Regions from separate parts of the Phytobacter sp. genome, predicted to be linked through region 3. Evidence: predicted binding sites of a transcription regulator. Region 3 holds the regulator's gene; each other region holds the start of a gene.
What was found. Region 3 encodes Fur, which represses iron uptake genes when iron is present. Its sites were predicted from a motif close to ATAATAATGAGAACNACTATCAA; they were not measured.

Region 1 (4,290 bases), on a different contig from region 3:
ATTCCAGTTACCGGGCAGCGAACTAATACTCGTCCTTCATGGAACAAAGGCTGTTGAACGCCTCCAGCACATTGTCGTTCATCTCAATAACCGGCGAATTTACTGGCATAATACCGGTCTGGATATCGAGTTTGGTGCTTCCTGGGGCGAAGTCTTCGATGCCGGGGAGACGCTTCATCACACGCTGGGGCAACTCAGTTGGCTGTCAGAACAAGCGAGTAACACGCGACAGGTTTTGGCGTTGACTCACAGCCTGGAAGTGGTCAGTGACCAGACGTCTGAACGTGTGCGCTTACTCAATAAAGTGAAACGAGCGCTGGATGAGAAAACACTAAGCTTGTGTGCTCAACCCATCCAGAATGCCGAAGGCAAGGGTTACCACGAGATTTTGACGCGGCTGGTGAGCGAAGGGGAGGTGATGAGCCCGGTGCAATTCATCCCGGTTATTGCACAGTTCAATCTCAGCGTGCGTTTTGACATGCTGGTTATCGAAACGCTTCTGCAATGGATGCAGACGCATCCCGTGTCCTCCTCGCAGGCTCGCTTTTCGGTAAACCTTTTACCGCTGACGTTGATGCAGGAAGATGCTGGCAAGCAACTGGTCGAGCTTTTCACGCAGTACGCTATTTCACCTGTGGAAATCATTATTGAAGTGACGGAAGAGCAGGCATTCTCGAACTCAGAGTTAAGCATCAGGAACATTCAGCATCTACGTCAATCCGGGTTCAAAATAGCCATCGATGATTTTGGTACGGGATATGCCAACTTCGAACGGCTGAAACGCCTGGAGGCGGATATTGTCAAGATTGACGGCTGTTTCGTAAGGGATATAGCACGTGATCCCCAGGACGTACTGATTGTGAAGGCGATATGCGAACTGGCGAAAGCGAAATCACTGACGGTGGTGGCGGAGTATGTCGAAACACGGGAACAGCGCGAGTTATTGTTGACGGCGGGGGTGGATTATTTACAGGGATATTTACTCGGTAAGCCGCAGCCGCTGGAAAAAGAAACCGGGGACAGTGCCCCGGTTTCTTAAACATATTAAACGTGGATTACAGCACCAGTGCCGCAATAGAGGCAGACAGCACGCTCACCAGCGTAGAGCCGTAAACCAGTTTCAGGCCGAAGCGTGAAACCACGTTACCTTGCTCTTCGTTCAGGCCTTTAATCGCACCGGCGATAATCCCGATAGAAGAGAAGTTAGCGAAGGAGACCAGGAAGACTGACAGGATACCTTCCGCACGTGGGGACAGGGTGGCTGCAATTTTCTGCAGATCCATCATGGCCACGAATTCGTTAGAAACCAGTTTAGTCGCCATGATACTGCCCACCTGCAGCGCTTCTGATGACGGCACACCCATTACCCATGCAATCGGATAGAAGATGTAACCCAGAATGCCCTGGAAGGAGATGCTGTAGCCGAACCAGCCGGTAACGGTCGCGAACAGGGCGTTCAGTGCGGCGATCAGGGCAATAAAGCCGATCAGCATCGCTGCAACGATGATAGCCACTTTGAAACCAGCCAGGATGTATTCACCCAGCATTTCAAAGAAGCTCTGGCCTTCATGCAGGTTGGACATCTGGATATTGTCTTCACTTTCATCCACGCGGTACGGGTTGATCAGTGACAGCACAATAAAGGTGCTGAACATGTTCAGAACCAGTGCCGCAACAACGTATTTCGGCTCCAGCATGGTCATGTACGCGCCCACGATGGACATGGATACGGTGGACATTGCCGTGGCCGCCATGGTGTACATACGGTTGCGGGACATCTTGCCCAGAATATCTTTGTACGCGATAAAGTTTTCAGACTGACCCAGAATCAGGGAGCTGACGGCGTTGAATGACTCCAGCTTACCCATGCCGTTAACCTTGGACAGCACGGTACCAATGGCACGGATGATGATCGGCAGTACGCGAATGTGCTGCAGAATACCGATCAGCGCGGAGATGAAGACAATTGGGCACAACACTTTCAGGAAGAAGAATGCCAGACCATCATCATTCATTTTACCGAAGACGAAGTTTGTCCCTTCGTTGGCGAATCCGAGCAGTTTTTCAAACATTTCGGAGAAGCCTTTCACAAAACCCAGACCAACGTCAGAGTTCAGGAAGAACCAGGCCAACAGAACTTCGATGACGAGCAGTTGAACAACAAAGCGAATGCGGATTTTTTTGCGGTCGCTGCTGACAAGAAGTGCAAGCAGCGCCACAACAGCAAGCGCCAGAACAAAGTGAAGAACGCGGGACATATTTGCTCCAAATATGAGACGGGTAGTAATTTCGTGCACATTCTATGTAACAAGTAGAAAGAAAACGAGATCAAACACACAGTATATTAATGACCTGTGACCAGACTCAAAATTAGTGATCAACCATACATTTCGGTGATGTTAAGTAAAGAAGTGAAAAGTTGCACTGAAATGCTAAACTCTTAACAGAATTGTGTGACCCACAATCGCTTTTCCCCAATCTACTGCAGTCGGCCCTTCTATCGTTTCTGGCTATCAGAGAAATCAAGATAAAGCACACTCAATGAACTTGATAATCATTCTCATTTTGGTAGCATCAAACATAGCAAAGGCTATATTAGAGGCAAATTAATGAGCAACAGTCGCGTTGAGAATAGCAGTGGGCGTACAGCGCGCAAATTAAGGTTCGCGTTGATGGGGCCTGCGTTCATTGCGGCGATCGGCTATATCGATCCCGGAAACTTTGCCACAAACATTCAGGCAGGGGCCAGTTTTGGCTATCAACTGCTGTGGGTGGTTGTCTGGGCGAACCTGATGGCTATGTTGATTCAACTGCTGTCAGCCAAACTCGGGATTGCCACCGGGAAAAATCTTGCCGAGCAAATCCGCGATCATTACCCACGCCCGCTGGTCTGGTTTTACTGGGTGCAGGCAGAAATCATCGCGATGGCGACGGATTTGGCCGAATTTATTGGGGCTGCCATTGGCTTTAAGCTGATACTCGGCGTCTCCCTGTTACAAGGGGCTGTGCTGACCGGGATTGCAACCTTCCTGATTTTGATGTTGCAACGTCGCGGGCAAAAACCGCTGGAAAAAGTCATCGGTGGGCTGCTGCTGTTTGTGGCGGCTGCTTATATCGTTGAGCTGGTTTTCTCTCAGCCAGCAGTCGCCCCCCTGGTGAAGGGGATTATTATTCCGAACTTACCTGGTACGGAAGCCGTCTTCCTGGCTGCGGGTGTGCTGGGGGCAACTATCATGCCTCACGTCATTTATCTGCACTCGTCCCTGACACAATATCTGCATGAAGGTACACGGCGTGAGCGTTACTCCGCGACCAAATGGGATGTTGGTATTGCGATGACCATCGCCGGTTTTGTGAATCTGGCAATGATGGCCACCGCCGCAGCGGCCTTCCACTTTAACGGTCATACCGGTATTGCCGATCTTGACGAAGCTTATTTGACACTCGAACCGCTACTAAGCCATTCGGCGGCCACTATCTTTGGTTTGAGCCTGGTGGCGGCGGGGCTGTCTTCCACAGTCGTGGGGACGCTGGCGGGGCAGGTCGTAATGCAAGGCTTTGTTCGTTTCCACATTCCGCTGTGGGTGCGCCGCAGTATTACAATGATGCCCTCGTTTATTGTTATTCTGATGGGGCTGGACCCGACCCGTATTTTGGTGATGAGTCAGGTCCTGTTGAGTTTTGGGATCGCGCTGGCGCTGGTGCCACTGCTGGTTTTCACCAGCAATCCAAAACTGATGGGAGATCTGGTCAACTCGGCATGGGTTAAACGCACCGGCTGGGTGATTGTGGTACTGGTGGTCGGGCTGAACAGCTGGCTGCTGGTGGGCACACTTTTCGGGCTTTGAAGGCCATCTAAAGAAAAAGGAGCGCTTGCGCTCCTTTTTTGTTAATACGTTTTTCGTTAATGGCGGTGACCATGCCCGTGACCACGCCCCGGGCCACGGCGATCATCACGATCGTTCCAGCCCTCACGATAGCCCTGTTCGTAGGCGTTACGTTTGTCCCAGCCACGATGGTAGCCACGGTCATGTGGACGCCAGCGATGATCGCGCCATTCATAATGACGGCCCCAGTAATCACGGTCACGCCAGCGACCGCCATCCCAGTAATTACCGTAATTATCACGATCGCCAATCTGTAACTTAATGGATGGCAGCAGCGTGATTTCACCTGCATGGGCGACAGTGGTGACCAGCGGTGCAAAAACTGTTAATGCTGCTGCAAGAATAAGTGACCTGAACATAGCTTTCTCCTTCACGAACGGGTCGGTTGCAGCAATATTATGTA
Region 2 (4,290 bases), on a different contig from region 3:
GAGATCAGAACGGTAAAGCGCTCTTTGCGGGTCGGCAGCGGGATCGGACCACGGACTTGCGCACCAGTGCGCTTAGCAGTCTCGACGATTTCCGCGGTTGATTGATCGATCAGACGATGATCAAACGCTTTCAGGCGGATACGGATTCTTTGGTTCTGCATGAGACCAGAGCTCCAATTATTTTATAGACGAAAATAATTACTACCCACATCCATTACGATTGATGGAGGAGTGTAATCGTTCTTACGTAGCCCCCCGATTGGGAGCATTGTTTGATAGCCAAAAGCGCTATCAGGGTTCATATCGAACCAGCCGTCAATTACGACAAGCCCGCGCATTATACGTAAATCTGGGCTTAACGCAAGAGCAGTGTACAAATTTGCCGCTTCTTCATCACGACCACGCAAATCGCTGATGACCAATTTCTTTGTATGCCGATACTTTTTCTGAAGCCAATGCGCAATGTGAACAGGTCTCTGTTCACTATTTCGCATGGGCATGAAGATGCTAACCCCTGAGATCAACAACCGGGGTAATGTTCGTGACTGCAGTTTCTTTCTGGCAACTTATGTTCTGCTTAATGGCTTGTTGGTTTGGCAAGACCTGCGCTACAGGCTCCTGCCGGATAGATTGACCTGCCCTCTTCTATGGTTTGGATTAGCTTACGCCTGTATGTCTGATGTGGATTTACTGTCACAAAAAGTATGGGGAGCCATTGCTGGTTACATCGGATTTGCATCAATCTACTGGTTGTATCGCCTGGCGCGTGGGTCATGAAGGTCTCGGCTATGGCGATGTTAAATATCTTGCGGCACTTGGTGCATGGCATGGCTGGCAAGCCTTAAGCACACTGGTTTTTGTTGCTGCATCACTTGCGTGTATTTTTGCGTGCGCTTTATTTTTTACATCGAAAAGAGCGCAGAAACTAAAAAACCCGCTGCCATTTGGTCCATTTCTGGCCAGCGCGGGTTTACTTGTCGGTTATGAGGAGCTGTTTCTTGGTAGTGCTAGCTTTCAACTTTGATTTGTGACTGCAGATAGTTTTGCAGACCAATTTTCCCGATCAGATCCAGTTCCGTTTCCAGCCAGTCGATGTGCCCTTCTTCATCAGCAAGGATTTCAATCATCATATCTCTGCTGACGTAGTCATGAACGCTATCAGAATACGCGATGGCCTCACGCAGATCTTTCGCCCCTTCAAGCTCAAGTCGAAGATCGGACTGCAGCATTTCCTCGACATCTTCACCGATACCGAGCTTTGCCTAAATCCTGGAGGTTTGGGATCCCCTCAAGAAACAAAATACGTTCGATATACTTATCTGCGTGTTTCATTTCATCAATGGATTCATGGTACTCGACATCGTTGAGGCGCGTCAGGCCCCAGTTTTTGAACATTCTCGCATGGAGAAAGTATTGGTTTATTGCGACAAGCTCGTTTCCCAATAATTTATTGAGATAATTTATTACCTTGACATCACCTTTCATTATGTAGTCCCTCCGCTTCCACTCATTGAAGCGTAGAACGGGCTACAAGGAAGTCAAAAAAAAGCGGGGAGCTCAGGCGGTTTCTTTATATTCCGGGATCTGCAGCAATTCATCCTGCATTATTTCGCGAGCAGCGCGAATGCATTTACCACACTGATTACCAACGGGAATAAACTTACGTAACTGCTGAAAAGACTGAGGGTGGAACTGGCGTACAGCCTGGCGAATTTTTTTATCGCTCACACCATTACACAAACAAACGTACATGATCACTCCCGTTCAATTTATGATCACAAAGTGTAAATGAGAATAGTTATGATTACAATAGACGGGAATTAGAAAGCGGCAAGAGAATCGTAAATGTTGGATTTACCAAAGCAGCATTTTATAAATGAGCAGATATAAAAAAGGGCGCCGAAGCGCCCTCTTTCAATTAACGCTTATTAAGCGATAACTTTTGCTACAACGCCCGCACCAACAGTACGGCCGCCTTCACGGATTGCGAAACGCAGACCGTCGTCCATCGCGATTGGGTGGATCAGGGTAACAACCATTTTGATGTTGTCGCCCGGCATTACCATCTCAACACCTTCCGGCAGTTCGATGGTGCCAGTCACGTCAGTTGTACGGAAGTAGAACTGAGGACGGTAGCCTTTGAAGAACGGAGTATGACGGCCGCCTTCGTCTTTGGACAGAATGTACACTTCAGATTCGAACTGGGTGTGCGGCTTGATGGTGCCCGGCTTAGCCAGTACCTGACCACGTTCGATTTCTTCACGTTTGATACCACGCAGCAGAACACCAACGTTCTCACCAGCACGGCCTTCGTCCAGCAGTTTGCGGAACATTTCAACGCCAGTACAAGTAGACTTAGCAGTCTCTTTGATACCAACGATTTCAACTTCTTCACCCACTTTAACGATACCGCGCTCTACACGACCGGTAACAACAGTACCACGGCCGGAGATGGAGAATACGTCTTCGATAGGCAGCAGGAACGGCTTGTCAATCGCACGCTCTGGTTCCGGGATGTAAGAATCCAGGTAGCCAGCCAGTTCGATGATTTTCGCTTCCCACTCTGCTTCGCCTTCCAGCGCTTTCAGAGCAGAACCACGAACGATCGGAGTGTCGTCGCCCGGGAAATCGTACTGAGACAGAAGTTCACGAACTTCCATTTCTACCAGTTCCAGCAGCTCTTCGTCATCAACCATGTCGCATTTGTTCAGGAACACGATGATGTAAGGAACGCCTACCTGACGACCCAGCAGGATGTGTTCACGAGTCTGCGGCATCGGGCCGTCAGTCGCAGCAACAACCAGGATCGCGCCGTCCATCTGCGCAGCACCAGTGATCATGTTTTTAACATAGTCGGCGTGGCCCGGGCAGTCTACGTGTGCGTAGTGACGGATTTCGGTATCGTATTCAACGTGAGAAGTGTTGATGGTGATACCACGTGCTTTTTCTTCCGGCGCGTTATCGATCTGGTCGAATGCACGAGCCTGGCCACCGTAGGTTTTGGACAGAACGGTGGTGATTGCAGCAGTCAGGGTAGTTTTACCATGGTCAACGTGGCCGATAGTACCGACGTTGACGTGCGGTTTTGTACGTTCAAATTTTTCTTTAGACACGGCTATATTCCTTACTATAGTGCCCCCTCTCTGAGGGGACACGGGACTTTGGTTTTAACCCTGCGGCTTATTTACCACGGGCTTCGATTACGGCCTGAGCAACGTTGTTCGGCGCATCATCATACTTCAGGAATTCCATAGTATAGGATGCACGACCTTTGGTCAGAGAACGCAGCTGAGTTGCATATCCGAACATTTCAGACAGCGGAACTTCAGCGTGGATCTTAACGCCAGTCACTTCGGATTCCTGACCGCGCAGCATACCGCGACGACGGCTCAAGTCACCAATTACGTCACCGGTGTTCTCTTCCGGAGTCTCTACTTCAACCTTCATGATCGGCTCAAGCAGAACTGGTTTCGCTTTCTTAAAGCCATCTTTGAAGGCGATAGAAGCGGCCAGTTTAAACGCCAGTTCAGAGGAGTCAACGTCATGGTAAGAACCGAAGTGCAGACGCACACCCAGGTCAACTACCGGATAACCGGCCAGCGGGCCAGATTTCAGCTGCTCCTGGATGCCTTTATCAACGGCAGGAACGTATTCGCCAGGAATTACGCCACCTTTAATGTCGTTGATGAACTCGTAGCCTTTCGGATTTGAGCCCGGCTCCAGTGGGTACATGTCGATAACAACATGACCGTACTGACCACGACCACCAGACTGTTTAGCGTGTTTACCTTCGATATCGGTAACTTTCGCACGAATCGCTTCACGGTAAGCAACCTGAGGTTTACCTACGTTAGCTTCAACGTTGAATTCACGTTTCATACGGTCAACGATGATATCCAGGTGAAGTTCACCCATACCAGCGATGATAGTCTGGTTAGATTCTTCATCAGTCCATACGCGGAATGATGGGTCTTCTTTAGCCAGACGGCCCAGAGCCAGACCCATTTTTTCCTGGTCAGCTTTGGTTTTAGGTTCTACTGCGATGGAGATTACTGGCTCAGGGAATTCCATACGCTCCAGAATGATCGGGTGATCCGGGTTACACAGGGTGTCACCAGTAGTCACGTCTTTCAGACCGATAGCAGCAGCGATATCGCCCGCGCGAACTTCTTTGATCTCTTCACGTTTGTTAGCGTGCATCTGAACGATACGACCGAAACGCTCACGTGCAGCTTTCACGGAGTTCAGTACGGTATCACCAGAGTTAACCACACCGGAGTAAACACGGAA
Region 3 (4,290 bases):
GTTTTAAATTTATTATTTTTAACCCTCGTTCATCCTGATAATTTACACGGTAAATTACGATTTACTCCTCCTTTGCAAAACTCTCCTGAAACAACCTGAAATCTGTGTGTCCTGTCATATTCCTGGTTTTCACCTGGGCAAAATGCTTGATCATTCGTGCGGGCAAAAATAACCTTGATTCGGGGAGTGAAAGAAGTTTTTAGGCACTTTCCGTTATTTCCTGATTTTATTTTGTTGCTGAATGCCTTTGCACAGCACTTTTTATTTTAGTCAAAGAGGAACAATTATGAACGCGTTTACCGCCAAGCGTAAGGCGATAGCGTTAGCTATTGCCAGCGTTACAGCAATGTCAGGTTTAATGGCGTCACCTGCGGTCACTGCCGCAGGATTTGTTGACGATTCGACTCTTACTGGCGGTGTCTATTACTGGCAGCGTGAGCGCGACCGTAAAGACGTCACCGACGGCAATAAATATAAAACTAACCTTGCGCATTCCACCTGGAATACCAATCTGGATTTCCAGTCGGGATATGCAGCAGATATGTTCGGTATCGATATTGCGGCGTTTGCAGCCATTGAAATGGCCGAATCGTCGGGCAGTGCCCACCCTAACGAAATAGCTTTCTCTAATAGTCATAAAGTCTACGATGAAGACTGGGCTGGGGACAGAAGCGGTGCAAGTCTTTACACCGCTGCGGCTAAGTTCAAATACGGTCCGGTGTGGGCCAGAGCGGGCTATATTCAGCCCACCGGACAGACGCTGCTGGCTTCTAACTGGAGTTTTATGCCAGGAACCTATCAGGGTACCGAGGCTGGTGTAAAACTGAATTTTGAGCAAGCAGGCGAGTTGAGTTTTTCCTATATGTGGGCCAATGAATATAAAGCGCCCTGGTATAATGAAACCGATAATTTCTATCAAAATGATCGCGTGACCAAAATTGATTATGTGCACTCTCTCGGTGCGAAATATGATTTTAAAAACGATCTCGTATTAGAGGCTGCGTTTGGCCAGGCCCAGGGATATGTGGATCAGTATTTTGCGAAAGCCAGTTATAAATTTGATATTGCGGGTAGTCCGTTATCAACCAGTTATCAATTCTACAGTTCGAGGGATAAAGCCACTAATCATACGATTAATGATATTTATGATGGTACGGCATGGTTACAGGCGTTGACGTTTAATTATGCTGTCGGGCCGGTTGATTTACGTCTTGAAGGAACATGGGTTAAAGCTGATGGCCGCCAGGGATACTTCAACCAGCGTATGACGCCACTGTATGGTTCATCAAATGGCCGTCTGGATATTTGGTGGGATAATCGCTCAGACTTTAACGCCCACAATGAGAAAGCCGTCTTTGTCGGTGCGATGTACGATCTTAAAGATTTAAATCTGCCGGGTTGGGCGGTGGGGGCGTCATATGTCTACGGCTGGGATGCTAAACCCTCGAACGTTCCTTCTGGCGACAAATATTACGATGCCGGTAACTCCATTAAAGAATCTGCTTACAGTCTGGATGTGGTTTACACCCTGCAGGATGGTCTGGCGAAAGGCACACTCTTCAAGCTGCACTTCACGCAATATGATAACCACTCTGATATCCCGAGCTGGGGCGGGGGATACAACAATATCTTCCAGGATGAGCGCGACGTGAAATTTATCGTGATTGCGCCGTTCTCGATCTTCTGATGCGAAGGAGAGCAAAATGAAAAATAACCTGATGATTCTGTTAATGACCCTCGGTCTGGCTGCGTGTGTACAGCAACCTGGCGCGTCAAAGGAAGATATGCGTCTGAAAACCGCTTACAGTGCCTGCATTAATACGGCGGAGGGGTCGCCGCAAAAGCTTGAAGCCTGTCGTAGTGTGCTGGAGGTGCTCAAATCGGAAAAAGCGCATCAACAGTTTGCCCATGAAGAAACGGTTCGTACACTGGATTATCAGCAGTGCCTCGAAGCGACCCATACGGGTAACGGACAGGCGATAAAAGCCGATTGCGATCGTATCTGGCAGGAGATTCGTAGCCACAATACGCAGTAGGAAAAACACTTTTCCAGCCATAAAAAAAGCCAACCTTAGGGTTGGCTTTTTACGTTTACGGAAGATTATTTTCCAGCAATCTCGTGGGCATTGTCGTCGGTGCGGCAATCGCCTTCAGCGCAGTGGCCGTAGAGATAGAGGCTGTGGTTCGTCAGACGGATACCGTGTTGCGACGCGATTTCACGCTGGCGAGCTTCAATGGAGTCATCACTGAATTCAATCACTTTGCCACAATCGAGGCAAATCAAGTGGTCATGGTGATGTTGCTGAGTCAGTTCGAAAACGGATTTACCGCCTTCAAAATTATGACGGGTTACGATCCCGGCATCGTCAAACTGGTTCAGTACACGGTAAACCGTTGCCAGCCCGATCTCTTCGCCCATATCGATCAGGCGCTTATATAAATCTTCCGCACTGACATGATGGTTATCCGGCTCCTGAAGAACTTCCAGAATTTTCAAGCGAGGAAGCGTGACTTTCAGGCCGGCCTTCTTTAATGCGGTATTGTTGTCAGTCATGCGGAATCTGTCCTGTTGCTAAACGGTTCGCTCCCCATCGGGAAGCTACAAGGAATGCACTGGGAAATGCGTCTCATTATAGAACTGCCATGTCTAAATGAAAACTGCAAGCCCTCAAGTAAAGTAAGCGTATAAAACGTGGTAGCGCCAACAAAGTCCTTCGCGATACCCATTTTAACCAGGCCATATTGTACAGTGCTGGAGGCAAAAGTTAAAAAAATGTAGCAATTATTTCCATTGGTTTTAACTATCAATCTGGCGCAACCCGCAGATTGCGCCAAACAGCATCAGGCATTAATGATATCTTTAAGGTTCAGCTCTTCATAAATCTGCTTAACCCATTTATCAACACGTGCAGCGGTCAGCTCCGGCTGGCGGTCTTCGTCAATGGCCAGGCCCACGAAGTGGTCGTCATCGGCGAGGCCTTTGGACGCTTCGAAGTGGTAACCTTCAGTCGGCCAGTGACCGACAATCACCGCACCGCGTGGTTCGATGATGTCACGGATGGTACCCAACGCATCACAGAAGTACTCAGCATAATCTTCCTGATCGCCACAGCCAAACAGCGCGACCAGTTTGCCATTGAAATCAATGTCTTCCAGCGTCGGGAAGAAATCATCCCAGTCACACTGTGCTTCACCGTAGTACCAGGTCGGGATGCCGAGTAACAGGATGTCGTAGCCTTCCAGATCTTCTTTGCTGCTTTTTGCAATGTCGTGAACATCAGCAACATCTTTACCAAGCTGAGCCTGGATCATTTTTGCGATGTTTTCGGTATTACCGGTGTCGCTGCCGAAAAAAATGCCAGTGATTGCCATGAGTAAAATAACCTCTTGAAACTTAATGATATGGTGGTGGCGTTTAGCCCACGGATAAGGGCAATCATAGCAGAACAGGCAAGCGCGCGGAAACTGCAATCGCGCCAGACTGCACTCTATGCCACATGAAAGCGTTATTTAGATGAAGATTCAGAGGAATCAATGCTGTTCAGCGCTTTGAGCTGTTCCAGCAACATCTCTTCGATGAGTTCACTGCGACTCATTTGACGCGCGTCGGCCAGTGCATTTAATGCATCAACGGCTTCGGCATTGATTTTCAATTCGACGCGTTTAAGCCCACGAAATTTATCGCGTTTAAGCTGATTGCGTTTATTGATACGCAATTGCTCGTCGCGAGAGAGCGGATTGGTTTTAGGACGTCCCGGGCGACGCTCATTCGCGAACAGATCTAGTGTCGTGCGGTCCGTTTGTTCTTTAGCCATGATTTAAGAATACTACGGGAAGTACAAGCAATCGGGTCGTAGCCCGGGCTGATTAGCGCGCCATCATACATCAGGGAGGCAGGTACGCCAACGCCCGGGCGCGTTCAGGCGACCGGTCGCCGGGTTTTTAATCAGTTTGTCTTTTCAGCGAGATAACGACGGATAGCACGCAAAACGGCATCAGGCTTTTCTGCATGCACCCAATGGCCCGCACCGGCAATCACATGTGCCTTCGCCTGAGGAAATTGTTTGAGCAGCGTCTGCCTGTACTGTTCAGTCACATACGGTGAGTTCCCACCAGGAATGAACAGAGCAGGGTGGTTCCAGGCCGGAACCTCTTCCCAGCCTACAATGTGCGGGTACTGTTCCCAGAGCACGGGAACGTTAAAACGCCACTGGCCGTCAATAAACGACTTCAGCAAAAACTGAATCACTCCCTCTTCATCAATAACGGTACGCATCACGGCAGCCGCCT

Region 1: the regulator Fur is predicted to act here: its motif matches at 2,548-2,570, upstream of AC5JPW_RS19515 (Nramp family divalent metal transporter).
Region 2: the regulator Fur is predicted to act here: its motif matches at 1,789-1,811, upstream of bfd (bacterioferritin-associated ferredoxin).

Annotation. Positions count from the first base shown of each region.
Region 1 covers NZ_JCACPZ010000008.1:360,297-364,586, reverse strand. Annotated here, with positions in the region: gene AC5JPW_RS19525 (sensor domain-containing phosphodiesterase) at 1-1,039, shown strand, start outside; gene nupC (nucleoside permease NupC) at 1,056-2,258, opposite strand; gene AC5JPW_RS19515 (Nramp family divalent metal transporter) at 2,610-3,848, shown strand; gene AC5JPW_RS19510 (DUF2502 domain-containing protein) at 3,905-4,246, opposite strand.
Region 2 covers NZ_JCACPZ010000001.1:560,650-564,939, reverse strand. Annotated here, with positions in the region: gene rpsJ (30S ribosomal protein S10) at 1-161, opposite strand, end outside; gene AC5JPW_RS02625 (hypothetical protein) at 183-500, opposite strand; partial or broken gene AC5JPW_RS02620 (prepilin peptidase) at 505-1,024, shown strand; partial or broken gene bfr (bacterioferritin) at 1,008-1,485, opposite strand; gene bfd (bacterioferritin-associated ferredoxin) at 1,558-1,752, opposite strand; gene tuf (elongation factor Tu) at 1,929-3,113, opposite strand; gene fusA (elongation factor G) at 3,181-4,290, opposite strand, start outside.
Region 3 covers NZ_JCACPZ010000004.1:726,233-730,522, reverse strand. Annotated here, with positions in the region: gene chiP (chitoporin ChiP) at 287-1,687, shown strand; gene chiQ (ChiQ/YbfN family lipoprotein) at 1,704-2,036, shown strand; gene fur (ferric iron uptake transcriptional regulator) at 2,102-2,554, opposite strand; gene fldA (flavodoxin FldA) at 2,842-3,372, opposite strand; gene ybfE (LexA regulated protein) at 3,507-3,815, opposite strand; gene ybfF (esterase) at 3,947-4,290, opposite strand, start outside.